Regions from separate parts of the Hafnia alvei genome, predicted to be linked through region 1. Evidence: predicted binding sites of a transcription regulator. Region 1 holds the regulator's gene; each other region holds the start of a gene.
The links. The regulator LexA, encoded in region 1, represses DNA repair genes until DNA is damaged. The targets are predictions, from matches to a motif close to TNCTGTATGTACATACAGNA.

Region 1 (10,154 bases):
GCAGAGAGAAAACAGGGAATAAGCGGAGAATAATTTTTATCAGTTAGAATGTAAGCAAATATTAATAACGCGTCATTTTAGGGCAATGCAAAAACTATCGGAATTATCACATTGCCATGATTATTTAACGCTATAACGACCTAATTTAATTCAACATTATTGGCTGGAAACCATGTTTTTTCCCGCCAATGACGCCGCCAGACGATCCACAAGGAAAGACCACGTAGTGATAAAAATACCGCTAAAGCTAGCCATAAACCGTGATTACCTAACCAAGGGAGCGTTAATAACGTTAAGCCATAACCTGCAGCGGCAACGGCCATGCTATTACGCATTTCAGCACCGCGCGTCGCACCGATAAACATCCCATCCAGCAGGTAACACCATACGCCCAGCAGCGGTAAAACAATTTGCCATGGCAGATAGTGCAACGCCAACGATTGTACTTCTGGCAACGAGGTTAATATCTGAATGATTTGCTGGCCAAATACGGCATACAGCATGGCAAAAAATACCGCTACGATACCGGCCTGCCGACAGGCGGAATGCCAAATTTTCTGCAGTTTACGACCGTCGCGTGCACCATAGGCCTGCCCTGAATGAGCTTCCACCGCATAGGCAAAGCCATCCAGAGCATAGGCGGTAAATGTCAGTAAATTCATCAGAACCGCATTCACCGCCACCACTTCGCTTCCCATTCTGGCCCCAAGGATAGTCAGCGATGAAAAGCATAATTGCAGCAATAAAGAACGCAGCATGATGTCACGGTTTAACGCCAATAGGCGGCGAAGATTTCCCCGCCACGCATTGCGGAAATATTCCAGATGCAGGCCGCGCAGCTTCATCACGTGCCAAACAAGGCCGATCCCGAGTAAAAAGGTCGCGTAGTCAGCAATCACCGTGGCACTTGCCGCTCCGGGCACTTTCCAGCCCAGACCAACAACAAACCACAGGTCGAGCGTGATGTTAATAACATTGCCCACAACCAGCAATATGACCGGCGCACGGGCATATTGAACGCCTAGCAACCAGCCAAGAATAACGAGGTTTGCCAACGTAGCAGGCGCACTAAGCCAGCGGATCTGCATAAACAAACGAGCCTGCTCCAGCACATCTTCATGGCCGCCGACAATCCGCAGCACGCCGTTAATCAAAGGTTGTCGCAGCGCGATAATAGCAACCCCTGCCAGCAACGCTATGAGCAGCGGCTGCACAAGCGCGCGAGCCAGCGCCGTTTTATCCCCCGCGCCGAATGCTTGCGCAGTCAGCCCCGTGGTGCTCATGCGTAAAAACAACAGCAGCATAAATAAGAATGACGTAGCCATCGCGCCAACGGCTACGCCACCAAGATAAACAGGGCTATCCAAGTGCCCAATCACAGCGGTATCGACTAACCCTAATAAAGGAACAGAGATATTCGACAGGATCATCGGCAGTGCAAGGATCCACAGCGCCTTATCGGTTGGTGTAAGCATTTTCATTTTTTGAATTCATTCCAGATAACCTACTCGTTATCCCAACAAAAAAAGGTTTCAGACATGAACAAATATGCCGCATAAAAAAGCCCCAATTAAGGGGCTTAGTCTATCGGTGTGATGTTAAACACAACAGCCGAAGTTTTAGATCCAGTCACCGTTACGAATAACGCCCACCGCTAAACCTTCGATCGTGAAGTTTTGCTCGCGCAGGTCAACAACGATAGGCTCGAAGTCGCTGTTTTCTGGCAACAGCTTGACAATATTACCTTGCTTTTTCAGACGCTTAACCGTTACTTCATCTTCGATACGCGCAACCACAACCTGTCCATTACGCACATCCTGGGTTTTATGTACGGCCAGCAAATCGCCGTCTAAAATACCGATATCACGCATCGACATGCCGTTAACACGCAGTAAGAAATCCGCGTTTGGCTTAAATAAAGCAGGATCCACCTGATAGTGGCCCTCAATATGTTCTTGCGCTAACAGCGGCTCACCCGCTGCCACACGGCCAATTAAAGGCAGGCCCGTTTCATCTTCCATTAGCAAGCGAATACCACGGGAAGCACCGGAAACGATCTCAATAACACCCTTGCGCTGCAACGCTTTTAAATGTTCTTCGGCCGCATTAGGAGAGCGGAATCCCAAGCGCTGAGCAATTTCAGCTCGGGTTGGCGGCATGCCAGTTTGTTCAATATGGTCACGAATCAGATCGTAGACTTCCTGCTGTCTGGCTGTAAGTGCTTTCATTCCACCACCTGTTTGTTTATACAGTTTTGCTGTGAGTATATACAGGTAGCGACCATTTTGAAACCGTGAAATACATAAAGATTGAGCCGTAGCGCAACTGAACTACATTGAGCGTGCATTTTTTGTATTTTCAGCCAGCTACCCGTCAATAATCTGCCAATTCATCAGCCTTTTTTGGCCGTTTCTGGCGCTCTATAGGTTCGCTGTGGGCGGCCAACCTTTCCATACACGATTTCAGCCATAATCAGATGGCGACCCGCGCAAAACTCTAAGTAGCGCCGTGCCGTTGTTCGGCTAAGTTTAAGCTCCTGCGCAACGGTTTCAGCGGTATGACGCGCCTCGGGATCGGCAAATAGCTTTTGCACCTTATCTAAGGTCAGCGCATCAATGCCAACCGGCAGCTCTTCTTTCTGTTCACCACGCGCATAGGCATTGAACATATCATCGATCTGACGTTGGCTGGCGCTATCGTTATTGGCTAGCATTCGCTTGCGCACATGGTAGCGCTCAAGCGTTTGCCCTAAGCGCTCGTAGGCAATCGGCTTCACCAAATAGTCAAATACGCCGCAGCGCACCGCATCTGACACCGTATCCATATCACTCGCAGCAGTGGTAAAGACCACACCACCGGGGAAACGAGCCTGAGTTAACTCGTGCAGTAGCGTGATGCCTTTGCCATCGGGTAAATAGTTATCCAGCAAGATCAGATCGGGTTTGAATCGCTCAATCATCATTCTGGCCTGAGCAAGATTTCCCGCCAACCATACCTGACCACAGCCTTGGAAATGGCGAATAAACTCCGCATGCATCTCTGCAAGCGGAGTCTCGTCTTCAACAATTAGAATCGTTATTGGTTGTGTCATAAGTCTTTTTCACTTTCGGAATAAATACGGAAAATAAAGTTCCGCAAGGTTCGTTGTCTTCCAACGTAATCACACCACCACAGCGGCCAACATAGCTGGCAATCAGATATAGTCCTATACCATGCTCACCGGCGTCTTCTGTTTTGGTGCTTACCCCTTGCTCAAAAATAGCCTCACGTAAAGACTCAGGAACGCCACATCCTTGATCGGCTACTTCCACGATCACATCCTCGCCTTCGTCGCTAAGATACAGCTCGATGGTTTTATTACCCTGCAAATTCTTCAGGCTAGCATCAAAGGCATTGTCGAGTAGATTACCCACGATGGCCGCAAACTCCGTGCTATCTAGCCCTTCAGGCAACTGACGTAGCTGGCTGCCTTCAACCAAATTAAACGTTAGTCCTAGTTCACGAGCGCGCTGTGCTTTGCCAAAAAGCAGCCCCGCAACCTGACGATCGTCGAAAGAACCTCTCAGGTTATCAATAAGCTGCTGCTGCGCCTGTGACTCACCTTTTACCATTGCGAGCGCACGATCATATTCTTTCATTTGTAATAGCCCGTTGAGCGTCGACATCCAGTTAAGATGCTCATGGCGTAACGTGCGCAGGCTTTCAACATATTGTTTGATCTGCGTGAGCTGGGCGTTAAGCGTGCTAATTTCATCTTTGCTACGAAAACTGATAATTGCGCCCAATAGCTCATCGCCGAAATGTATGGCGGCACGGTTAGCAATCACGCTTAAGCCGTTAAAAGTGCAAATGACATCTTGCCGCTTTTCTTCAATCTGTTCCGTGAAAAAGCCCGCAGGATCAACAACCTCTTCGATAGGTTTCCCCAACCATTGCCTTCCTGGCGAGCGTAACCCTAACATTTTGCGCGCATTTCGGTTGATCGCAGTAATCAACCCATCGGGATCGACCGCAATAAGTCCCTCATATACTGAACCAAACAGCGCGTCTTGTTGGCGTACCACGCGCGCAATTTGGCGCGGTTCCATCCCTAGCATCTGTCGACGAATGTGCGAAGCAAACATCCACGATAGCAGCATCAAGATAATCAGAATCAAGACAAATACGCCTGCCAAAGGCAGTAAAAAGTCTAGCCGCCAGCTATCTATTTTGCTGACCAAATAGCCAAGCGAAACGACACCAATAATTTTGCCCTGCTCATCAAAAATTGGCGTTTTCGCGCGCATTGCCATACCGATAGAGCCTTTGCCGGTGATAAAATAACTCTCACCACGCTCCAGTGCCCCGGGCTTACTCCACTGCATAGGAAGACCAATTTTGGCCGGGTTGGGATGATATAAGCGGATAGAATTTTTATCCCCGATAACAACATAGTCAAAATCCGAACCGGTACCTAATTTATTGGCGATAATGGCAAGACGTTTGGTATCTCTATTTTTCACCGCCGTGACAACACTATCAATTGAAGCAATGATTTTGGCTTGGTTCATTGCCATATCACGTACATGATTGCTGAGATAATCTTCAAAAGAGGCGGATAGATATTTCCCCAACGCTGCGACCAATAATGTCGAGACTAGGAGTAATAAAAGAAATATTCGTAAAGGAAATGCGATGCGGCTAAAAAACCTAAATTCTTTAACATTTGGTTTGCCAAACATCGATATTTCCTCTTTTTTGCGGCGAAAAGATGGACTAGTATCAGGGAAATGTAATGAATATGTTTCCTTGTTTTCTACCCACTATGGATTAGATCGTTGCAGATTCTACGGATTAAATCAATTAAACAAATAAAAACCACGTTAGTTATGCAAATAAAGATAATTAAAGAAATAAAAACCATTAAGTCTATTTAATTCTGATAACTCTTTGTGAAATAGGTCAAGATTTCCCGCCTTAATACTCCTTACGATCATTCCGTCAACGCAAAAATATAAACGAATAAGATTAAAGCGTTGCGTCGAGCAATTGAAAATAAAACGTTATTAATATGCAACAAATCACAACAATTGTGACCCTACTGCACGCATGCGGCAAGCAACAGGAAACTTTATGTTTGGTAATACCGTATTTTCTCAGGTTAAGCGTTCGGAAAATAAGAAGATCGCTGTCATCGCTCATTTTCTTCGAGAAAATGGCCTGAGCATTGATTCCACGGTGGAAGTATTTATTACCGTCACCCGTGATGACCAGCTAATCGCCTGCGGTGGGATAGCGGGGAATATTATTAAATGTGTTGCTATCAGTGAATCTGTTCGTGGTGAAGGCCTCGCGCTCACCCTCGCCACAGAATTAATTAATCTGGCGTATGAAAAGCACTGCACTCATTTATTTATATACACAAAAACCCAGAACGAAGCGTTATTCAAGCAGTGCGGCTTTTATACCGTCACCAGCGTACCCAACGTCATGGTGCTGATGGAAAACAGCGCCACACGAATTCAGCGCTACGCCAGCTATCTCACGACGCTACGCCACGACGGCAATAAAATTGGCAGCATCGTTATGAATGCCAACCCGTTTACCAACGGGCACCGTTATCTGGTTCAGCAGGCGGCGGCGCAATGCGATTGGCTGCACCTGTTCTTGGTCAAAGAGGATACTTCACGTTTTCCTTATGAAGACCGCCTCGAACTGGTGCGTGCCGGAACTTCTGATATCAAGAACTTAACGGTGCACCGTGGCTCGGAATACATCATTTCTCGCGCAACATTCCCTTGCTACTTCATCAAAGAACAAGGCGTTGTTGACGATTGTTACACCGAGATCGACCTTAAAATTTTTCGTCAGTATTTGGCTCCAGCCTTGGGTATTACCCATCGTTTCGTCGGTACCGAACCGTACTGCCAGGTGACGGCCAAATACAACCGTGACATGCGCCACTGGCTGGAGACGCCGTCTCTGCCCGCACCACCGATTGAACTGGTGGAAATTGAGCGTTTGCAACACCACGACACCGCGATCTCCGCCTCGTGGGTACGCAAACTGCTGGTGCAAAAAGATCTTCCGGCCATCGCGCCTTTGGTGCCTGAAGCGACCCGCGCTTATTTACAACGCTTGCTCGTTCCTCGCTCAGAAAACGCGACTGACCGGCCGCAGGAATCCGCATTAGTAACAGGTGAAAAATGAAAATAACCCAAGCAGCCGTCGCTGGCACTTTGGAGTCTAGCGATGTGATGGTGCGAATAGCGCCTATCGACACACCAGAGATTGATCTGCAAATCAGCAGCAGCGTTGAGAAACAGTTCGGCGACGCGATCCGCGCTACCGTTATGGAGATTCTCAAGCGTCATGATATTAGCGGCGTTCAGCTCATCGTTGATGACAAAGGTGCCTTGGACTGCATCCTGCGCGCCCGTTTGGAAACGCTGCTAGTTCGCGCCAGCGATGTGAAAAACCTGCCTTGGGAGGAACGCGCATGACTTCCCGTATCGCACAAGAGCGTAAATCTCGCACTCGCCGCAGCATGCTGTTTGTACCGGGTGCAAACGCGGCTATGGTCAGCAACTCCTTTATCTATCACGCCGATGCGCTGATGTTTGACCTAGAAGACTCCGTGGTTCTGCGCGAAAAAGATGCCGCTCGTCGTCTGGTTTATCACGCATTGCAGCATCCGCTGTACCAAGACATTGAAACCATCGTGCGCGTCAACGCGCTGGATTCTGAATATGGCGTAGCCGATTTGGAAGCCGTAGTTCGCGGTGGCGCAGACATCGTACGTCTGCCGAAAACTGACACTGCCCAAGACGTCATTGATATCGAAAACGAAATTGCCCGCATTGAAGCCGAATGTGGCCGTGAAGTTGGCAGCACCGGCCTTCTAGCGGCGATTGAATCCGCTCAAGGGATTACTCAAGCTGTAGCCATTGCTCACGCTTCTCCACGTTTAATCGGTATTGCTCTGGGTGCAGAAGACTACGTGCGTAACCTGCGCACCGAACGCTCTCCAGAAGGTGTTGAACTGCTATTCGCTCGCTGTTCAATTCTGCAAGCCGCTCGCTCTGCAGGCATTCAGGCTTTCGATACCGTCTATTCCGATGCCAACAATGAAGAAGGCTTTCTACGCGAAGCTGCGCATATCAAACAGTTGGGCTTTGACGGTAAATCACTGATCAACCCACGCCAAATTGAGTTATTGCACAACCTTTACGCCCCAACTCAGAAAGAAGTCAATCACGCGAAACTCGTTGTTGAAGCGGCAGAAGCTTCTGCACGTGAAGGCCGTGGCGTTGTTTCACTGAACGGCAAAATGGTTGATAGCCCAGTGATTGAGCGCGCCCGTTTGGTTCTGTCTCGTGCAGAACTGTCTGGCATCCGTGAAGAATAAGGCGAAAAAAAATGACTCAGAAAAAAGAACTTCTTCAACGACAGGAACGCGTTTCGGCCTATACCCGCCAAACTGAAAGCGCACTGCCAAGCTATAAAAACGTTTCAAAATTAAATCTGCAGGCACAAAAGCCACGCGATAAAAAATTATGCAGCACGCTGGAAGAGGCGATTCGCCGCTCAGGCCTGCATGACGGCATGACCATCTCTTTCCACCACGCATTCCGCGGCGGCGATCTGACCATCAACTTAGTGATGGCTACTATCGCGCAGATGGGCTTCAAGAATCTTACATTGGCATCCAGCTCGCTGAGCGACTGCCACTCACCGCTGGTAGATCATATCCGCAACGGCGTTGTCAGCCGTATCTATACCTCTGGCCTGCGTGGCCCATTGGCGGAAGAAATCTCCCGTGGTCTGCTGGAAGAGCCGGTACAAATCCACTCTCACGGTGGCCGCGTACATTTAGTTGAAAGCGGCGAGCTGAATATCGACGTTGCTTTCCTAGGTGTTCCTGCCTGCGATCCGTTTGGTAATGCTAACGGCTACACCGGCAAAGCCTGCTGCGGTTCTCTTGGCTATGCCAAAGTCGATGCTGAAAATGCCAAACAGGTAGTTCTGCTGACCGAAGCACTGCTGCCGTACCCGCATAACCCAGCCAGCATCATGCAGGATCAGGTTGATTTGATCGTGCAAATCGAACAGGTTGGCGATGCCGACAAGATCGGTGCAGATGCAACCCGTATGACCTCTAATCCGCGCGAACTATTGATCGCTCGCAGCGCGGCTGACGTAGTGGTTAACTCCGGCTACTTCAAAGAGGGCTTCTCGCTGCAAACCGGCACCGGTGGTGCATCACTGGCGGTAACCCGCTTCCTCGAAGACAAAATGCGTAGCCGCGATATTCATGCTGGCTTTGCGTTAGGCGGCATTACGTCCACCATCGTTGATCTGCATGAAAAAGGTTTCATCAAGAAACTGCTGGACGTACAAAGCTTCGACCGTGCAGCCGCAGAGTCTTTGGCTCGTAACCCGAACCACATCGAAATTAGCGCTAATCAGTATGCAAACTGGGGCTCAAAAGGCGCCTCCGTTGATCGCTTAGACGTCGTGGTGCTGAGTGCGCTGGAAGTGGACACTCACTTCAACGTGAACGTGCTGACCGGTTCTGACGGTGTTTTACGCGGAGCCTCCGGTGGCCATTGTGACACCGCCGTAGCTGCTGCGCTGTCCATTATCGTTGCACCATTGGTGCGTGGCCGCATTCCAACGCTGGTTGATGAAGTCACCACCTGTGTCACTCCTGGTTCAAGCGTCGATATTCTGGTTACTGACCACGGTATTGCCGTTAACCCTGCGCGCCCAGAGTTGGCCGACCGCCTAAAAGCCGCTGGCTTGAAAGTGGTTTCCATCGAATGGCTGCGTGAACGTGCACAAATCCTTACCGGACAACCTCGTGCGATCGAATTCACTGACCGTGTTATCGCCGTTGTGCGCTATCGCGATGGTTCCGTGATCGACGTCGTTCGTCAGGTTAAGGAATAAACCATGTTTTACCTGCTCCCAACTTTGGCGACCAGCCACACCGTTACATTGCCGGAACTGCTATTCAGCCGTGAATGCAGGCAGTCCCGGCAAACGGAGTGGCTGGCGCGCCATACCTCAACGCTGATCTCGTTTACCGTGGTCGCGCCTGGGCCGATTAAAGATAGCGTGATGACACGCAAAATCTTTAATCATGGCCTGAAAGCGCTGTGCCAGCGGGTTGAACAATCAGGTTGGGAATTGAAGGAGCAGGCTTCTTTTGCGTTGGCGACCGGCCCCGAAGGGTTGCTCGCCATCGACGCACCGGCTCGCGTGGTTAAAGAAGCCATGATCGCACTCGAACAACAACATGTGCTTGGGCGTTTATGGGACATCGACGTATTGAACCCGCTAGGAAAAATTCTCTCTCGTCGTGACTTTTTGCTGCCTAGCCGAACCTGTTTGCTGTGCCAACGCGAAGCGGCCGTATGCGCACGCGAAAGAGCACACGCAATTCCCGATCTGATCACCCGCATGGAGGCATTACTGCATGATGCCGATAACGCAGCAGCCGTCTGATTCCACCGCTACCGATGAGCATTTCGTCGCTCATTGCAGCGAGCTTGCTTACCGTGCCATGTTGGCTGAGGTCAATCTCACGCCAAAACCGGGCTTGGTCGATAGAAATAACTGCGGCGCACATAAAGATATGGCGCTGGAAGATTTTCACCGTAGCGCATTGGCGATCCGCCAATGGTTACCACGCTTTATAGAATTTGGTGCATCTAGCGCCAATCTTGCTGAATCAGACGTGCTCACCGGGCTACGTCCCATTGGCATCGCCTGCGAAACTGACATGTTCCGCGCAACTGTTGGCGTGAATACGCATAAAGGCAGCATTTTTTCTTTGGGGTTACTGTGCGCGGCTATCGGGCGTTTGCACCAAAGAAAAAGCGCTATCACACCAGAACTAATCTGTAGCACCGCCGCCGCTTTTTGCCGTGGGCTGACCGAGCGTGAACTGCGAAATAACCATAACAATCAACAAAAAACCGCAGGACAACGGCTCTATCGACAGCTCGGTCTCACCGGCGCGCGCGGCGAAGCTGAAGCCGGCTATCCATTAGTTATTCAGCTAGCTCTGCCACATTATCAAGCCCGCCTCGCGCAGGGCACCGATCCTGAACTTGCATTGCTTGATACGCTGTTAGTGCTGATGGCACATAACGGCGACACCAACGTCG
Region 2 (10,154 bases), 1.9 Mb from region 1:
CTTGGCGCGTAGCCATACGGTAAAAACACCGCAGGTTTATGGCGTTGGTGCCACGCGCGAGGCCAGCTTTTTACTACTGGAGTATTTGCCGGTGCGTCCACTTGATGCCCACAATGCCTATCTATTCGGTCAGCAACTCGCGCGTTTACATCAGTGGAGCGAACAGCCTCAATTTGGTTTCGATTACGACAATCACCTTTCCACTTCCCCACAGCCGAATACTTGGCAGCGCCGCTGGGCCAAATTCTTTTCTGAACAACGTATCGGCTGGCAATTGCAGCTCGCTGCGGAAAAAGGCATTCATTTCGGCGATATCGACAGCATCGTAACCGCCGTTGAGCAGCGTTTACACAACCACCAGCCGCAGCCTTCACTGCTGCACGGCGATCTCTGGCCGGCGAATATGGGGCTCAGTGCGCAAGGGCCGGTGATTTTCGACCCTGCTTGCTACTGGGGCGACCGCGAATGTGATTTAGCCATGCTGCCGCTATTTTCGTTGCTGCCCGCCCAAATTTATGACGGTTACCAAAGCGTTTGGCCGCTGCCGACATCATTTATTGAGCGTCAGCCCGTTTATCAGCTCTATCATCAGTTGAATATGTGCAACCTGTTCGCAGGGCCACATTTGGAGACCGCTATTCAAGCGATTGACCGTTTGATGGAGAAAGATGTGGCGTAGATTTTCTGCTTCCCTGTAAAAAAGCTCACCGTAAAGTGAGCTTTTTTATTAGCCTACCCGCGTTGTCGTGAGTTACACCAACCCGAGCAGCTTCAAAATAAAGTACCCGATCACCGCCACGATAATTGGCAGAATATACAGTGGGAAAAACTGCAGGAAAATGGTATGGCGCGGCAACACAATGCGTTTTTCTAACGCTTCACGCGAATGCCCTTCAGCCCCTTTCATCTGTTCTAAAATCAGCTGGTCTTCAATACCTTCGCGAATATGACGCACCTGCCGTGACATGCGAGCCCCCGAGGCTTGCAGTGCCATTCCCACAAAGATCAGCCAGTAGATGATCCAAAACATGATATTACCGCCGGTAAATCCCTGCCCTAATACCGGCTGCGGTGAATTGAACCAGAACACATCCAGAAAATGGGTATTAAACTTCACCATATCAATCATCACGTGCACGAAGTCCAGCATGACGGCATTAAGCCCTTCTTGCTTTTGGCTATGCTGATAAAGAAAGTTAAGTATCGACACCGTGGTTGAAAGCAGCGCTGGAATAAAAACTATCCACCCGAATATCCGTTTTGCCACCGCAACCCAACCAGCTTGTTGGTAGGTCATGCCATCCCCTTAATTTGAAATACCCGTCATATTTCAAGCTGCCTCTTTGTGGGCCGCGCTCATTTGCCGACACACTGCAACTCGAATTACGTTGGCTAGATGCGTAATTATCGCCTTGAATAACGGCAGTCTACGTGGCTGTTTCCGTTATCGCAATCTCAACTGATTGAATTGATTGGTCAGGTTTGCTGATACTTTAGGTTCGTCTAGTATAACTGGCTTAACCAAAAGCGGCGTGAATGTTAGAGTACCCGCAGCAAATAAAGTTATGACGCTGAACATAGGTTCAGGCGGTCTTAAACCACCTAGATGAGGGAATGCCTGTGAGTCGCATTGAAGCCGTAATTTTCGATATGGATGGGTTACTGATAGATTCTGAACCACTATGGACTCAAGGAGAACACGATGTATTTTCCTCCTTAGGCATCGACGTTGATGCAGCGAATGTTCCTGAAACCCTAGGCCTACGCATCGATTTAGTCGTAAAACTTTGGTATCAGCGCACGCCATGGCAAGGCGCAAGCCAAGAAGAAGTGACTGAGCGCATTATTCGCCGCGTCATTGATCTGGTGCGTGAGACCAAACCGTTGCTGCCCGGCGTTGAACACGCGTTAAAACTGTGTCGTCAGCAGGGAATGAAAATCGGTTTAGCCTCGGCGTCACCGCTTTATATGCTTAACGAAGTGCTGGACATGTTTAGCATCAGCCAGTATTTCGACGCCGTGGTTTCGGCAGAAGCATTACCGTATAGCAAACCGCACCCTGAAGTTTATCTTAACGCCGCTCAGCAACTTGGCGTAGATCCCCTCAACTGCGTGACGCTCGAAGATTCGTTTAACGGCATGATCGCCACCAAAGCTGCTCGTATGCGCTCTATTGTGGTACCCGCGCCGGAGAATATTAACGATCCTCGCTGGGCATTAGCCGATGTGAAGTTAAACAATCTCAACGAACTCACTGCGGCGAATATTCAGCCTTAATCAACGTTAAAACCAAGCGGAGCCTGCTTTAGGCTCCGTTTTATGTATATTTATACAGCAAACAGTCATCTGTTACGCTGTCACCTCTTGCTTCCTGCGAAAACTCCGATATGCTGGATAAATTACCAGTACCCTCGGCGAGTTTTATCATGACGGCGGAAGGCCATCTTATTTTTTCTGTCGCTTGTGCCATTTTCGCTAAAAAAGCGGAATTGACGCCTGCGCTCGCCCATGGAGACTGGTGGCATATCATTCCCGGTGCCTTGCTCACCTGCTTGTGGCCAGATATCGATCATCCAAAATCAGTTCTTGGGCAACGCCTTAAATGGTTGTCGTCACCTATCGCGCGCATGTTTGGTCATCGCGGCTTTACGCATAGCCTGCTTGCGGTCATCGGCGGCGTTTTTCTACTGAACTGTGAAATGCCGAGCTACATGGGGATCCCCGTTGACGCCATGCACGCAATGGTGATCGGATATCTCAGCCATCTGCTTGCCGATATGCTCACCCCCGCCGGTGTGCCTTTGCTATGGCCCATTCGCTGGCGTTTCCGGCTACCGATACTCAATTCTCAGAAAGGCAATCAGTTAGAGCGGATCTTATGCATGTCTCTGGTGGGCTATGCACTATATTGGGGCGGTGATTTAATGCCTTTTTACGATTTACTCAGATATGTAAGTCATAAATTATGACGGAAATCACACTGCACTGGTTACAAACCCTTCGTTTTGACTGTTTAGCACACAAACTCGATGCAAAAATTATAATAAATTCATTTTGGATATAAGCATCACATGTAGGGTGCTGTTAGCATATATAGCATTGATTAAGACAATCACGTTTCAGCGTAGGTTAGCACGTGGCCCAACGAGGCTGCGGCGTCCTTAGGGCACGCCGGAACGTATAAAAACATATATTAGAAATTTGGAGATTGGGATGAACCTACCGCTCGTGATTAACGTGCTGGTGTTTGTGGCGCTTTTATTGCTGCTGGCACAGACGCGTCGTACTAAATGGAGCCTCGCTAAAAAAGTTTTAGTCGGCTTATTTATGGGTGTCCTATTTGGTTTAGGGCTACAGCTGGTTTACGGTTCAGACAACCCCGTACTCAAAGACTCTATTAGCTGGTTCAACATTGTCGGTAACGGCTACGTACAACTGCTGCAAATGATTGTGATGCCGCTGGTGTTAGTTTCTATTTTGAGCGCCGTCGCTAAGCTACATAACGCTTCATCGCTGGGCAAAATCAGCTTCCTTTCTATCGGCACTCTGCTGTTCACCACGATGATCGCAGCATTAGTTGGGGTGTTGGTAACTAATCTATTTGGCTTAACGGCCGAAGGTTTGGTTCAGGGTGTACAAGAAACCGCGCGTCTGGCCGCGATCAATACCAACTATGCGGGTAAAGTTTCAGACCTAAGCGTTCCTCAGCTGGTACTGTCATTTATCCCTAAAAACCCGTTTGCCGACCTAACCGGTGCGAGCCCCACCTCTATTATCAGCGTAGTTATCTTTGCGGCGATCTTGGGAACGGCGGCGCTGCAGCTGCTAAAAGATGATGAAGTTAAAGGTAAACGCGTTCTTACCGCTATCGACACCCTGCAATCACTGGTGATGAAGCTGGTTCGACAGATTATGAAGCTGACACCATACGGCGTACTGGCGCTGATGACCAAAGTGGTTGCGGGTTCGAACATGCACGACATCATCAAACTCGGCAGCTTCGTGGTTGCGTCCTATCTTGGCTTGGCGATCATGTTTGTGGTACACGGCTTATTGCTGTCGTTTACCGGCATTAACCCACTGAAATTCTTCCGCAAAGTCTGGCCGGTTCTGACATTCGCCTTCACCAGCCGTTCTAGCGCTGCCAGTATTCCATTGAACGTGGAAGCACAAACCCGTCGCATTGGCGTACCTGAATCTATCGCCAGCTTCTCAGCGTCCTTTGGTGCCACTATTGGCCAAAACGGCTGTGCGGGGCTTTATCCTGCGATGTTAGCGGTGATGGTTGCGCCAACCGTAGGGATTAACCCACTCGATCCGCTGTGGATTGCGACGCTGGTGGGTATTGTCACCGTGAGTTCGGCAGGCGTTGCAGGCGTTGGCGGCGGAGCAACCTTCGCTGCGCTGATCGTGTTACCCGCGATGGGGTTACCCGTTACGCTCGTAGCGTTGCTTATCTCCGTTGAGCCCCTGATTGATATGGGCCGTACCGCGCTGAACGTGAATGGTTCTATGGCGGCCGGCACCATCACCAGCCAGATCCTGCGTCAAACCGATAAGAGCGTATTTGACTCTGAAGAAGAAGCCGAGCTGGCACATCAGTAATTAGCGAATATTATTTGCAAAAAAGGGAGCCATTGGCTCCCTTTGATATTTATCTATCGCAATAAATTAGAACGCGTTTATTTAGAACGGATAGTGGTGATAACCCAGCTGCTCAGAAATATTACGCGCTGCGGTATGCAGCATTTTAACGTATTCGTGTTTAGCATCTTCGGAGAAACGGATCGTTGGGAACGAAATACTCAGCCCCGCAATCACCACGCCAAAGCGATCAAAAACAGGCACAGCGATACAGCGCAGCCCTTCTTCCTGTTCTTCGATATCTTCACCAAAGCCTTGCTCTTTCACCGCGTCTAGCGCCGCCAGCAACGCTTCAGGGGTAAGGATCGTTTTATCGGTGCTACGCTTGAACTCAATCTGGCTGATGATTTCTTCTGCTTCGCTACGATCGCGCCAAGCCAGCAACACTTTACCAATGGCGGTCGTGTGCAGCGGATTGCGACGACCAATACGCGAATACATACGCAGGTTATACATTGAGTCAATTTTATGAATGTAGACGATCCCATCTTCATCCAAAGCGCCCAGGTGAATAGTTTCACGCGTCAAGCGCGAAAGCTCGCGCATTTCAATATCGGCGCTGCGGATCAAATCAACATTTTGCAAAGCATGCGCGCCCAGTTCGAACAGTTTAAGCGTCAGCGAATATTTCTCTGATTCACTCTCCTGCGAAACATAGCCAAGAGACTTCATGGTTTGCAGAAAACGGTAAACGGTGCTTTTCGACATCATGACGCGCTGTGACAGCTCAGTGATGCCTATTTCGCGCTCCTCGGTGAGCGCTTGTAAAATCCCAAACACTTTAAGTACAGAAGAGACCGAATCGGGTTGTTTATCTATATCTGTTGACATTGTATTTCTTTACCCTATCAGATGATTAAATCGAACCTATGTTTCATTATAAAAGGAACAGCTACTGAAATACAGCCTGTTAAACAGGTTAATCAGGTGGTTAACCGTTTCCGCACGCTAGATCCTTTGTTACAAACAAAGCTAAATGTGACGGTGGTCTCAAGTGATAATAAAAGTTATAGTTCCGCAACTGACTAATAAACTCTTAACGATTGTTGCTGAATGAAATCAACCATAAATGATGGCGTTCCACTGCCTCAACGATACGGCGCAATTTTAGCCATTGCACTGGGTATTACCGTCGCGGTCCTTGATGGCGCGATTGCTAACGTCGCCCTTCCCACTATTGCCCGCGATCTTAACGCCTCTGCCGCAACGTCGGTTTGGATTGTTAACGCCTACCAGCTAGCGATTACCATTTCTCTGCTCTCGCTGGCCTCCTTAGGCGATATCATCGGCTACCGCAAAATTTACCTCACCGGATTGTTGGTGTTCAGCGTAACGTCACTGGGTTGCGCCATGTCCGACTCACTCTGGACGCTCACCCTTGCTAGAGTGCTGCAAGGCTTCGGCGCGGCGGCGGTAATGAGCGTGAACGTCGCTTTGGTGCGTCTAATTTACCCTCAACGTTTTCTCGGCCGAGGAATGGGGATTAACGCATTAATCGTCGCGGTTTCGGCGGCGGCGGGGCCATCGGTCGCAGCAGCAATTCTCTCCGTGAGTAGTTGGCCGTGGCTATTTGCCGTTAACGTACCGATTGGCATTGCCGCCTTTATTTGCGGCATGAAATTTCTTCCAGAAAATCCGCCAAAAGTGGGTAAACCGAAGTTTGATGGCTACAGCGCGTTGCTTAACGCCCTCACTTTCGGCCTGCTGATTTCGGCCATTAGCGGATTTGCCCAGCGCCAGAATAACTTTTTATTGTTGGGCGAACTGGTCGTTATGTTGATTGTAGGTACACTTTTCGTGCGCCGTCAGCTCAATCAAGAGTTTCCGCTGTTGCCCGTCGATCTATTGCGTATTCCAATCTTTTCGCTGTCGGTAGGAACATCAATATGTTCCTTCAGCGCACAGATGCTAGCATTCGTTTCACTGCCCTTCTTCCTGCAAACGGTTCTCGGCAAAACGGAAGTGATGACCGGGCTCCTGCTAACGCCTTGGCCTATTGCCACCATGATAATGGCACCGATTGCCGGACGACTGCTTGAGCGCTTTAACGCGGGGCTACTGGGGAGTATTGGGCTGATGCTATTTGCTATTGGGTTGTTGTCGCTGGCGTTGCTTCCTTCCCATCCAACTAACATCGATATTATCTGGCGGATGGCGCTGTGCGGTGCGGGTTTTGGTATTTTTCAATCCCCCAACAATCACACCATGATCTCTTCCGCGCCGCGCCATCGCAGCGGCGGCGCCAGTGGAATGCTTGGCACTGCGCGTCTACTGGGACAAACCAGCGGAGCTGCTTTAGTGGCGCTGATGTTCAACCTGTTTGGCGATCTGGGTACGCATTCGTCGTTGCTACTGGGTGCCCTATTCGCGCTTTGTGCCGCGATTGTCAGTAGCCTACGCATTCGCCAACCAAAGCCAGCCGCTCAATAACATACTAAAGCTGTACCATGCCGTCATTGATAATGTTGCGCAATGACGGCATGTTTTTGACGGCATGTTTTGCCTAAAATCGCCTCGTTGGGATTTCCGCTCCAAACAGCCAGCCCGCTTTATTCCACCTAGCCAGCAGCCAGCCAAAAAACCTCAATAGATTGAAAAGTAAGAGCATATTCTCTTTAAACGTTGAACCATTCTTATGATAACGGTTTGATAAAATTTAAATAGAACGCTTAAGAACCAGCAGAATTTAGTAAAAAAAAGCGCCCACGAAAGGAGCGCTTGAGATGGCTATTCAGGTAGATGTTTTTCAAGATAGTCCAAAACTTTTGGCGTCACTTTGTGCTTGCAGAATTCGTAGCTTTTCCAGAAAGCAGGATCGCTGAGGTAAATCTCTGAAGGTGTGCGGAAATCTTGCAGAATCATAAACTCACAGAAAAGCTCAGGCGACCTCTTTTGCACAAACTCAAGCAACCTAATCAACGTTTCTGCCGCTGCAGGGATCTCTTTAACATCACCACTTAACCACTTATGACTTGTTGATCTATGAACCTGACACAGCAGCGTAAGTAAAGCTGGCTCAATCTCCATGCGTTCAAATGTTTCTCTAAACGCTTCACTCATTACATTCACCGCCTTTATAGAAATTTGATAATTATCAATTAAAGTTGATTTTACCACTTTCTGCACCCATCACAAAATTGTTGCTTTCTGCGACAAAATCAAATCTCACGATGATTCATATATTTACACCAATTTACAAAACAAAACTTAATTCGTAATGAAAATAAATAATCCACTAACGCACCTAATAGATACGTACATTCGTTTCTGTAAGAGCGGTTATTATCATGATAACGATTACAGTGTGATTTTAGTCACTAGACCAGAATAATAATTCACGCCTAAGATGTGCGTAAAGCGACACAAAGACGTTTCTGTAGACACAATAATTTAACATTACTTTTTTTAGAGATAACTTTGATGAAAACCACCTCCATAGCTTTTTTCGTTGCAACCGCACTGACAGCCTCACATGCAGCTAACGCGACAAATACCGACGTAAACAACTTTATAAAGTTAGCAACTGCCCAAGGCACCCCCTTCAACGCGGTGCGCGACGCTTACCAAAATCTTAACGCTCGTGACCGTTTGATCGTGGATGAAACACATAGCCGCGCGGGTATCTCTGATGGTATGTATAACGATTTCTCAACGGATGCACCTACCGCAATCACGCCAGCAGGTTGGAACAAAGAAGCGACGTTAAAACAGCTTCATCCATTGGTTTCAGTAGCCCCAGCAGCACCTGTAACACAGCCAACACAGGCGCAATTGAAAGCTCAGTTTGCCGCACTAAAGACAGCCAAATTAAAAGCCGATATTGAAGCTAAACGTGGTGAATCTAGAGCAGCCGCCAATGTCGTGCGCACAGCATCGCAACACATCGCGCCACTCATTACAGCAGATGAACAGACCGCACGTGATAACGGTCAAGACTTGGCAATCAATGACGCACACGCCACCGCAACACAGGCCATGTACAAAGCAAATTCTGCTTATAACTATGCCGACACAGTCCATCATGAAGCAATGGTGATAGGTGCAGACGTTGACACCAACACGGCCAACATTAAAACGAACACCAGTGAAATAGCGTCTGTAAAAACAACGCTTGATGACACAACAAAAACAGCCAATCTTGCAGAAACTAAGGCTACCACCGCGTTAGATGTTGCCTACATTGCAAATGGCAAGGCAGACCAGGCACAGACCGCTGCAACAATCGCCAATGACAAAGCAGACCACGCACAGGTGACCGCTAACACAGCTACCGATAAAGCAGACCATGCGCAGCAATCAGCCGATCATGCCAATGTCAACGCGAATCAAGCGCTGAAAAACACCTTCAATCTGTCAAGCCACATTGCAGCAAACGAGCAAGGTATTAAGGCCAACGCAGCAGCTATTGAACAGAATGGATCTAATTTAGAAACCGTTGCCGAGTATGCCAAAAGCAATCACGACCAAATCAACCAGGCTAAAGCGACTGTAACGGGTATTCAGAAGAAGGAAGCCATTCAGAACGGTTCACGCGTGCAGGGAATGATTGCAGCTAAGCACAACGCTGAACAGGCTGACACTCAGCAGCAGATTAAAAACATAGTTTCTTCTGTATCTGCTCAGCCCGATCACGCAACACAAATTACAGCTAACCGTGATGGTGTCGCTAAGAATGCTGCCGGTGTTCAGAAGCTAACCAAACAACAACGCATTGATTCTGTTTACTACGGTGAGCAAATTCAGAACTTGGCAACAAATACCCATTCAGCCATTCGTTCAACCCAATCGCGTGTAAGCGATAACACGGCGTCTATCAACAAGCTGAACAGCAATTTCAGCAGCTTGAAAAACTCGGTAGATGATAACCGCAAAGAGGCTAATGCAGGCATCGCTGGCGCAACGGCCATTGCATCAATGCCGCAGGTCAAGTCTGGTGACTCATTTATGGTCTCTGCAGGCGCTGGTACATTCAATAGCGAAAGCGCTGTTGCCGTCGGTGCTTCATTCAATGCAGGCGATCATACCGTGATAAAAGCAGGCGTTTCAGCAGATACTCAGTCAGATTTTGGCGCGGGTGTTGGCATCGGTTTTTCATACTAATTAACACAATGCCCACTGTAGTATGTAAACAGTGGGTATTTTCGCCGCCCCCTAACGCCCACTTGATGAAACTCATCTATATATATTCCTAGGTGAGCAAAAAAGCGGTGCAATGACGACGGTTAACATTAAGACTTATTCCCTGACAAGTAAGGTAAATAGAATGAAAATGCCAAGAGTAATCGTTGCAGGACTGATAATTGGCTCGCTTGCGGCCTGCTCATCTCAAGCCGATCGCATGGCGAAATGTGAGTCTCAGGGGATCAGCAAAGACGCCTGCTATATCGCCGAACAAAGCCGACAAAACGCAATTAACTCGGCGGCCGAGAAACAGGCACTAGAAAATGCGCAAGCACAGTATGGCCAAGCAACACATAAACCTGTGGTCAAAACCGGCTATGGCGTAACGG
Region 3 (10,154 bases), 1.3 Mb from region 1:
TTTACCCAGCACGATGGTCAGCGGAGAAGGGCTTTCGCGGAACTTAGTGCAGTCCAAAACCTCTCGCAGATAAACCGTTTGGCGATGCTTATTTGGCAACTCCAATCCTACATAAGGTTTACCCGGGATAACTTCGACCACACGCACCGCAACCGCAGACAGTGAACGAGCCAAGTCACGCGACAGGTTAGAGATTCGCGCAGCTTTAACGCCTGGTGCCAAATCTAACTCAAAGCGGGTGATCACCGGACCCGGAGAAATCCCGACAACTTCGGCTTTGACCCGATAATCAGCCAAACGTGATTCGACCAGATTCCCCACTTGCTCCAATGCAAACATATCAACCGGCTCGGAGTTAGCAGGAGGCTCGGTGAGCAGATCCAACGTTGGCAACGGCGTGGTTGGCTTTTCCAGCGGCTGCTCGTGACCACGCATCAAGAATGGATGAATCAAACCATCCATCGCTGGGTGCTGGCCTGCTGGCTGTTGGGTCACTGCTGGCTGCTGCACTGGGGCAGTTGGAGCTGCAAACTGTGGCGCAACAGGCTGCTGCACGCTCGGTGCTAGCTGGCTATATTGGCTATTATGCTGGCTATATTGAGATTGAGGCGCTTGCGGCACAGATGGCTGCTGCACCGGCGCAAAACGTGGATCTTGCTGACGCGAATCATACTGCACAGGTTGTTCTGGTTCATCATAACGACCAAACGGAACATCGTACGCATCATCGTCACGTGCAGCGCTCTCTTCCTGCTCAGGCGTAATAGTGAATAATGGCTCGGAAGGACCGTCATCCACTAAGTCTGAAACAGGAGTAAAGCTGAACGCATTATGATTGGAAGCCGCGGCTTCGCTCAATGCCTTCGCAGGTGAGAAGTCCATTAAGTCATTGCGAGAAGCGGTCACACCGCTTAATGCCGATGAATTCTCGTCTGCGGCAGGTTGTGGCTGGTAACGCTGCTGTTGCTGAGCAGAAAACTCGCTCTGCAACCGCGCCATTTCAGCAGCCTGTTCATCTTCGGCCTGATGCGCATACTGCTGCTCACCGTAGCGCTGCTGCTGTCGTTCGGCAAACGCCTGACGCAGTGCAAGGCTTTCCTCATCCATCGGCTGAGTAACGTTCTGTTCCGGCTTTGGAGACGCTTCAATTTGCTGGCGTTGGGCTTCCGCTTCTTTCTTCGCCTGCTCTTCAGCCATTCGCTGTGAAGGAAGTTTAATGCCTAAAGAGGCTAACTCACGGCGAGTTGGAATACGCACAGGATTTGGACGCGGCAGTTCAGGTCCAACGCCCTGTTTCACCTGTAAACTGCTGTCTTCGGTTGCGCTAAACGCAGGCATAAACATCGAGCCAGCGGCGGCTGCAGTCGATACGGTTGCAGGAACGACATCGTTACGCGAGGCCGCGCCAAACGGAACCGTATCCACAGATAAACCCGGATTAATGTATGGCGTTGCTGGCGATTCATCGTGTTCAAAATGCGAGGCGGAGAAATTCATCCCCGATGAAGACGAGCCCGCTTGTGGCGCAGGCGTTTCAGGCTCAAAACTGCCTAGACGTGGGCCTTCATCATCCCAAGCAGAGCGCGTTGGGCGCGATGAGTGATTAGCCACGTTAGACGGTCTATCTTCAGGTACTTCAAAAGAGTAAAGCGGAGGCATGCTCGGCTTGATTTCCGCGACAGGCTCTGGCTCTGAAGCGCTGAAAGTCATAGGCTGAGTTGCAGCAGAAACCACCGGCTGAGCGGCGGCAACCGCAGCGCCAACGGCAGATACCGCGGCGGTTGGGGCCACCGTCGGTGTAACCGCGGGCTGGGCCACATCATTTAGCGAACTTTCAGCCTCGTGCAACGGACGAAGTTTACCCAATAAAGGATCGTCGTCTTCAGCATCTACATCAGCAAAAGGCGCTTCAACAGGCTGTTTTACGGGTTTAGCCAAGAGAATATCGTCATCGTCTTCAACGGCGGAGGTATTAAGCAGCACATCATCTGCGCCCTCACCTGCTGAACGCTCACGCTCAGCAGCAACCACTTCTCGGCTATCATCTTCATAGTCGTAGTCATCCTCCCGATCGCGGCGTGAACGATTGCTCATAAACGTCATGCCACCGAGAAGAACACCGCCGATTTTTTCGGCAATCGTCAGCCAAGACCAGCCGGTAAATAACGTCAGCCCTACCGCCCAAACGCCCAACAGAAGCAGTGTTCCGCCAACGCTACCCAACAAAGGAATAACGCCGTTGGCGAGAAGGCTACCAATCACGCCGCCGGAGGCGAAATAGTAAAGATCGTCGACGTTCAGCGATGCTAAGCCACACGATGCCAGCACCAATGCCAACATACCGATAAGCTTGAGCGAAATAGAGAAATAATCGACATAGCCGCTGTCGTCGCGTTTGCGATAGGCAAACCAGCACAAAACGATGATGACGGGAGGAATGGCATAACCCATCACTCCGAAAACGAAGAATAAGGTATCAGCCAGCCATGCTCCTGCGCCGCCGCCGATATTATTGATTGGTTCGTGCCATGCCGTTTGCGACCAGCTCGGATCCGAGGGGTCAAAGCTCAGCAACGAAACCATAAGATAAATAGAAAACAACGCTACTACGATGAGTAACGCCTCGTATAACCGACGTCCACTGCTCATTCGTTTGAGAGTAACGTCCTTCTCTTCTGTGTATTCCTGGCTCAAGAAAGGCTCTCCAGGTTCCTGTTTTTCACCATAGCACTATTATTGCCTATTGCCGCTTTAGAACAACGCATTGCCACGTAATTTTTTATTTCAGTAAGACTCATACCAATAACAACGCCGAGAGAGTCTGCCCTCGGCGTTGAAACTGTATAGATACACAGGAGTGTAACCAAATTAATCAGGTTTTGCACCTGCTACCGTTATCGTGTCTTGATAACCAAGCGATTGCTCTGTTTGACTTCTTCCATAACCACATAGGTACGGGTGTCATTAACGCCAGGTAGGCGTAACAGGGTTTCACCAAGCAATTTACGATAAGCGGACATGTCAGGCACACGTGTTTTCAACAGATAGTCGAAATCACCTGAAACCAGATGACACTCCTGAATTTCTTCCAGTTTCTGAACAGCCGTATTGAACTGTTCAAACACGTCTGGCGCTCCACGATTTAAGGTAATTTCTACAAATACCAGTAAGGATGCATCCAGATAGTGCGGGTTCAACAACGCAGTGTAACCTTGAATAAAACCTTGACGTTCAAGGCGACGCACACGTTCTAAACATGGAGTTGGTGATAAACCAACTCGCTTTGAAAGCTCAACGTTCGAAATTCGTCCATCCTTCTGCAACTCATTCAGGATGTTACGGTCGATACGGTCGAGATCTTTACCGGGGCGCTTTTTATTGTCTGCCATCTTATTGTCTCTCTTATATCCTTCCCTGCTCGCCATCCCCTCAACAAGTTCAATTTGTTAAGGATTTGTCCCAAACGAAAACCCCATGCCTGCAGTCAATCAGCAATTCCCATTGCTCATGATGACGAAAACAACCGGATAAATCCGCTGAAGATAAGTTTCAACTTCATCTGTTTCCGCCGATTGCGCTTAATTCACATGCGAGGGCTCGCATAATTGCTTTGCTCTGATTTCAAATCAATGCACATTGAGGTTATATCGCAAGACCACGATCCCTAGCGCCACTCATTGAAGCCAATCTAAGCACTACACATTTCTTTTCGTATACACGGTATTTCTTATATCAGGAGAAGAAAGCGTTGTTTTAGGTCAATAGGCTATTTGTTGCCTTCAAGCAGATAAAAATTCTGCTAAATGCCTTTCAAGCCACAAAAACCAAAGACAAGTTCTTCCCTACATCCATGTTTTCGCAAATGCACAGGCGATTGTCAAAGCAAAAGAAGCAAAATCAGACGAACATGCCAACTATTCTAAAGAAGGCTTTCGAGACAACAACAAAATAAACCGTCAAAACAGACGAATAAGCGTCGCCGAGAAGCGCTATTAGGGGGCTTTCTCGGCAAGAATGTTATCGGAATAGGTTTAAAAAAAATTATCTGCTGCCATGATTATTACTAATCGATAGCTAGCTACTATCAAACAAATTGATAACATTTTTTTTGCACACTTTTTTTCAGGCGCTAACTTCCCTACAATCGAGCTATTGTCCGGTAAAATTGGAAAAGAGGAATTCATGGGCACAGTCAAACACAGCAAACTCCTGATCTTGGGTTCAGGCCCTGCGGGATATACCGCGGCGGTCTACGCGGCACGCGCTAACTTGAACCCGGTATTAATTACCGGCGTTGAAAAAGGCGGTCAGCTCACCACCACGACAGAAGTCGAAAACTGGCCAGGCGATCCAGAAGGGCTTACCGGTCCTCTGCTGATGGAACGTATGAACGAACATGCGGCCAAATTTAATACCGAGATTATCTTTGACCACATTCAGCGTGTCGATTTACAAAGCCGTCCATTCCGCCTGTTTGGCGATTCTCAGGAATACACCTGCGACGCTCTGATTATTGCGACCGGCGCTTCCGCGCAGTATCTCGGCCTGCCTTCTGAAGAAGAGTTCAAAGGCCGCGGCGTATCTGCCTGCGCGACCTGCGATGGTTTCTTCTATCGCCAACAAGAAGTCGCGGTGATCGGCGGCGGCAATACCGCAGTTGAAGAAGCGCTTTATTTGTCTAATATCGCTTCCAAGGTTCACTTGATACACCGTCGTGATACTTTCCGCGCCGAAAAAATCTTGATTGGACGCATGATGGATAAAGTGGAAAGCGGCAACATCGTGCTGCACACCAACCGCACGCTTGATGAAGTTCAAGGCGATGCAATGGGTGTAAACGGATTACGTTTAAAAGCCACCGACAGCGATACCGTTGAAGAGCTGAGCGTGACGGGCTTGTTTGTGGCTATCGGGCACAAACCAAACACGGCGATTTTTGAAGGTCAGCTCGCACTGGAAAATGGCTACATCAAAGTGCAGTCTGGCCTGAGCGGCAACGCGACCCAAACCAGCATTCCCGGCGTTTTCGCCGCGGGTGACGTTATGGACCATATCTATCGTCAAGCCATTACCTCGGCGGGCACCGGCTGTATGGCTGCGCTTGATGCTGAGCGTTATTTGGATGGGCTGTCTGCCGCCAATCAATAAGTTGACTCCGGTTCAAATCATAAGGGCTGCTTCGGTAGCCCTTATTTACTGGTAACCTCCGTATTTTTCACCTATTTGTGCTCAAATTGTCACTTGTTATCTGAACTCCCCCACAGTTGTTAACAGAATTTACCTTCCTTTGGTTTCATGTCCCCGCAGGCCGTTGTAATATCAGCGCTTACGCGTGAGCCGGTGAGTAAAGATAAAATAGGCCGGTCATCAGCACTCTTTTCGACGCTTCATCTGCTTTAGAAACCATCGCAACACATGAATAAAAACAGGCAACGAGAATTAACCCAATGGCTCAAACAGCGCAGTTCGCTGGCCCGCCGTTGGCTTCGAATTTCTATGATCCTCGGTTTGATATCTGGACTTCTGATCGTCGCTCAGTCGTGGATCTTGGCAAAACTGCTGCACGATTTGATCATTGAGCAGGTACCACGCCAATCCCTCCTGCTGCCTTTTGGCCTATTGATTGCCGCCATTGTGCTTCGTTCAGCCTTAAGCTGGCTGCGTGAGCGCGTCGGTTTTAAGTGTGGCCAAGTGGTACGAGTACAAATTAGAAACTTGGTGCTCAATCGACTCGACGAACTGGGCCCTGCATGGATACAAGGAAAACCAGCCGGACATTGGGCAACGTTAATTCTTGAACAAATTGAAGACATGCAGGAGTTTTACTCTCGCTATTTGCCACAGATGTATCTGGCAACCATGATCCCGCTGTTGATTCTAATCACCGTATTCCCGATCAACTGGGCCGCAGGCATGATCCTGCTGGTCACCGCGCCGCTGATCCCGCTGTTTATGGCGCTGGTTGGTATGGGCGCCGCCGATGCCAACCGCCGAAACTTCTTGGCATTAGGACGTTTAAGCGGCAACTTCCTCGACCGCTTACGTGGATTAGATACGCTACGTCTGTTTAACCGCGCCGCTGCCGAAACCGACAATATCCGTCGTTCATCGGAAGATTTCCGCAGCCGCACCATGGAAGTTTTGCGCATGGCATTTCTTTCCTCTGCGGTGCTTGAGTTCTTTACTTCCATCTCCATCGCCGTGGTGGCGGTCTATTTTGGTTTTTCCTATCTCGGTGAACTCAATTTTGGTAGCTATGGCACCAGCGTGACGCTTTTTGCTGGTTTTCTGGTGCTTATTCTGGCGCCGGAATTCTTCCAACCGCTGCGTGATTTAGGCACCTTTTACCACGCCAAAGCACAGGCGGTGGGCGCGGCTGAATCACTGGTGACTTTTTTAGCTGAAGATGCCGAAAGCCCAACGCAGGGCCAAGGCCAAGAACAGTTAACAGGTACGCATCCCGTTAGCATTGTGGCTTCAGAGTTAGAAGTATTATCTCCGCAGGGAAAAGTACTGGCAGGGCCACTCACGTTTAGCATTGATGCCGGACAGAGAATCGCGCTGGTGGGCTTCAGCGGCGCGGGCAAAAGTTCGTTGATTAACGTGTTGCTCGGCTTCCTGCCCTACCGCGGTTCGCTCTTGGTTGACGGGAAAGAGCTGCGTGAATTAGCGCCAGCGAGCTGGCGTCAGCTCCTCGGCTGGATTGGGCAAAACCCTAATCTGCCAGAAACCACGCTGCGCGCTAATGTGCTACTGGGCGCTCCTCATGCCACTGAGACACAGCTAACCACCGCGTTAGAGCGTGCGCATGTTACCGAATTTTTACCCCTGCTAAATGATGGCGTTGATACGGAAATCGGTGAAGGTGCGGCTCGCCTCTCGGTAGGCCAAGCTCAGCGTGTTGCCGTGGCGCGCGCCCTGCTTCGTCCATGTCGCCTTTTGTTGCTAGATGAACCCACCGCCAGCTTGGATGCACACAGCGAACAGCTTGTCATGCAGGCATTGTCTGAAGCTTCACATCAGCAAACCACGCTGATGGTGACTCATCAGTTAGACGATGTGAGTACCTACGACCAAATTTGGGTGATGGATAATGGCAAGCTGGTTCAGCGCGGCGCTTATGCCGAGCTCAGCCAGCAAAAAGGGCCTTTTGCCGATCTGCTTGCAACCCGTAGTAAGGAGCTATAACCATGCGCGTACTATTGCCGTTTTTAGCACTCTATCGCCGCCACTGGTTCCTTATCTCTCTGGGCGTGGTTCTGGCTATCGTTACCCTTCTCGCCAGCATTGGGCTTTTGATGCTTTCGGGCTGGTTCCTTGCAGCATCGGCGCTGGCTGGGCTTGCGGGGCTGATGACATTTAACTATATGCTGCCAGCGGCTGGCGTACGCGGCGCGGCGATAATCCGCACCGCAGGACGTTACGCCGAGCGCGTTGTCAGCCATGATGCAACGTTTCGCGTGCTTTCCCATCTGCGCGTATTTACCTTTAGTAAAATACTGCCGCTGTCGCCGGGAGCCATTGCGCGTTTTCGTCAGGCGGAGTTACTCAACCGTTTGGTTGCCGACGTAGACACTCTCGATCATCTCTATCTGCGCGTCATATCTCCGCTGATTAGCGCCATCGTGGTGATCGTGGTCGTTACGGCTGGTTTGTCTTGGTTCGATCCCACGCTAGCAATCACGCTAGGCGGCATCATGCTGATGTTGCTGTTTTGCCTGCCGCTGGGTTTTTATCAAGCAGGAAAGCCCGTAGGGATTGCGCTAACTGAACTCCGTGCCGACTACCGCACTTTATTAATTACGTGGGTCGCAGGGCAAGCAGAACTCGCCATCTATGGCGCCGCCGATCGTTTCCGTCAGGCGCTGGATGCCAAAGAACGCGAATGGCAACAGCAGCAACAGAAACAGGCGTCCTTAACCGGCGCCGCGCAGGCTTTAATGATTTTGGCGTCGGGGCTAACGTTCACCTTAATGCTCTGGCTCGCCGCCAGTGGCGTTGGGCACGATGCTCAGCCGGGGGCGCTGATAGCGCTGTTTGTTTTCTCCTCACTGGCCGCGTTTGAAGCCTTAGCACCGGTTGCAGGCGCCTTCCAGCATTTGGGGCAGGTCACGGCATCAGCGACGCGTGTAGCGCAAATGATCGACCAAAAACCCGAGGTGACATTCCCTCTATCAGGCCCCGCACTGAGCGAACAGATTGCCGTTAACATTAACCACGTTAGCTTCAGCTATCCAAACCAGCCGGTTTCAGTACTTAACGATATTTCCCTTTCGGTGCGACCTGGAGAGAAAATTGCCCTGCTCGGACGTACCGGCTGTGGCAAATCGACCCTGTTACAGTTGATAACACGCGCATGGGACTGCTCTCAGGGCGAGATTCGCCTGAATGACATACCGCTGCCTACCTTTGATGAAGCAACGCTGCGACAAGCCACTGGTGTCGTCAGCCAGCGCGTACATGTTTTCAGTTCAACCCTGCGTGATAATTTAAAAATCGCCAATGACCACGCTACCGATCTTGAACTAAAAACCGTATTGGAACAGGTAGGTCTGGGCAAACTGTTAGAAGACACAGGACTGAATGCATGGCTCGGCGACGGCGGCCGACCACTCTCTGGCGGTGAGCAACGTCGCTTAGGCATTGCTCGCGCGTTGCTGCATCGCTCACCGCTGTTGCTGCTGGATGAGCCCACTGAAGGCTTGGACGCTGACACCGAGAAACAGATCCTTGAGCTCATCATGCAGCATTGCCAACACAAGACGCTGATCCTAATTACGCATCGCCTACAAGGCTTGGATAAAATGGATCGTGTCTGTGTGATGGAAAATGGCCAGATCGTCGAACAAGGTCATCACGCTAAACTTCTTGACGCAAAAGGCCGATATTATCAACTGTGCCAACGGCTATAGTTATTAAGAACGGTAGTAAACAAGGCCAATGATGTTTTTCATTCAGATTGGAATATTTTGATGCGCATCATGCAACTGGATCGGCAATCAACGTTGTTTCCCCCAACGGATCTCGCACTGCGTGAACCGAATGGGCTACTGGCTATTGGCGGGGATTTGCGCCCTGCCCGTTTACTTGCCGCCTACGGCGCGGGGATATTCCCTTGGTTCACCCCAGGGGACATCATTCTCTGGTGGTCGCCCGATCCACGTGCGGTTTTATTCCCGCATGAGTTGCACATTAGCCGCAGCATGGCGAAATTTTTACGTAAGCACGATTTTGAAGTCACGATTAATCAGGCGTTTGCCGATGTCATTCGTGAATGCGCCGATCAACGCGAAGAAGGCACATGGATTGGTGAAGACGTGCAGCAAGCTTATTTAAAGCTGCACGAGCAGGGCTATGCGCACTCCGTCGAGGTCTGGCAGGAAAATCGGCTCGTAGGCGGCCTGTATGGCGTGTTACAAGGTTCTCTCTTTTGCGGCGAGTCGATGTTCAGCCGCGCAACAAACGCCTCCAAAACGGCACTGATTGCGTTTTGTGAGCATTTTGTGTCGTTTGGGGGAACATTAATTGACTGTCAGGTGCTTAACGCGCACACTGAGTCGTTAGGTGCGCGTAATATCCCGCGCAGTGATTATTTACACCACTTACGGATTGACCAGAATAAGGTAATTAATCCCGCCTGCTGGAAACCCCAAACTATTATTTCACGCGAGTTTGCGATAAAACCCCATCAAAATTGCCCGTAATGGATGAAGAACAACCGACACTCCTTTACATAATCGGGGTTTTTCGGCATTATCTTGCCGATTAAAAAATATGGTACTCATACCTAGAGGATTCGATGGCCAAAGAAGACAATATTGAAATGCAAGGTACCGTACTTGATACGTTACCAAACACGATGTTCCGCGTTGAATTAGAAAACGGACACGTCGTTACCGCTCACATCTCCGGTAAAATGCGTAAAAACTACATCCGCATTCTGACGGGCGACAAAGTCACTGTAGAGCTGACCCCGTACGACCTGAGCAAAGGCCGCATTGTCTTCCGTAGCCGCTGATAGGCTCACCCTGCGCACCTGCGTTCACGCATCTGCGGCATAAATTATACTCGCGGTGATATGACGTCTGACGAGACACATAAATATCACTGTGAGTTAGCTGAAAAACTTAAGTTTCAGCCATAAAAAAGAGCGC

Region 2: AB3Y96_RS10680 (metal-dependent hydrolase) is a predicted target of LexA. The motif match lies at 2,318-2,337, and genes of this name have one in related genera.
Region 3: AB3Y96_RS08005 (DNA translocase FtsK 4TM domain-containing protein) is a predicted target of LexA. The motif match lies at 2,838-2,857, and genes of this name have one in related genera.

What each region holds. Positions count from the first base shown of each region.
Region 1 covers NZ_OZ061315.1:366,532-376,685, reverse strand. The annotation lists gene dinF (MATE family efflux transporter DinF) at 141-1,481, opposite strand; gene lexA (transcriptional repressor LexA) at 1,620-2,228, opposite strand; gene dpiA (two-component response regulator DpiA) at 2,393-3,091, opposite strand; gene dpiB (sensor histidine kinase DpiB) at 3,060-4,721, opposite strand; gene citC ([citrate (pro-3S)-lyase] ligase) at 5,113-6,189, shown strand; gene citD (citrate lyase acyl carrier protein) at 6,186-6,482, shown strand; gene citE (citrate (pro-3S)-lyase subunit beta) at 6,479-7,387, shown strand; gene citF (citrate lyase subunit alpha) at 7,399-8,931, shown strand; gene citX (citrate lyase holo-[acyl-carrier protein] synthase) at 8,935-9,489, shown strand; gene citG (triphosphoribosyl-dephospho-CoA synthase CitG) at 9,461-10,154, shown strand, end outside.
Region 2 covers NZ_OZ061315.1:2,229,620-2,239,773, reverse strand. The annotation lists gene AB3Y96_RS10695 (fructosamine kinase family protein) at 1-679, shown strand, start outside; gene AB3Y96_RS10690 (YniB family protein) at 752-1,297, opposite strand; gene hxpB (hexitol phosphatase HxpB) at 1,615-2,277, shown strand; gene AB3Y96_RS10680 (metal-dependent hydrolase) at 2,427-2,969, shown strand; gene AB3Y96_RS10675 (L-cystine transporter) at 3,214-4,605, shown strand; gene kdgR (DNA-binding transcriptional regulator KdgR) at 4,687-5,475, opposite strand; gene AB3Y96_RS10665 (MFS transporter) at 5,698-7,074, shown strand; gene AB3Y96_RS10660 (hypothetical protein) at 7,372-7,761, opposite strand; gene AB3Y96_RS10655 (YadA-like family protein) at 8,065-9,744, shown strand; gene AB3Y96_RS10650 (hypothetical protein) at 9,908-10,154, shown strand, end outside.
Region 3 covers NZ_OZ061315.1:1,682,437-1,692,590, reverse strand. The annotation lists gene AB3Y96_RS08005 (DNA translocase FtsK 4TM domain-containing protein) at 1-2,694, opposite strand, end outside; gene lrp (leucine-responsive transcriptional regulator Lrp) at 2,895-3,389, opposite strand; gene trxB (thioredoxin-disulfide reductase) at 4,183-5,148, shown strand; gene cydD (heme ABC transporter permease/ATP-binding protein CydD) at 5,416-7,188, shown strand; gene cydC (heme ABC transporter ATP-binding protein/permease CydC) at 7,191-8,912, shown strand; gene aat (leucyl/phenylalanyl-tRNA--protein transferase) at 8,973-9,704, shown strand; gene infA (translation initiation factor IF-1) at 9,800-10,018, shown strand.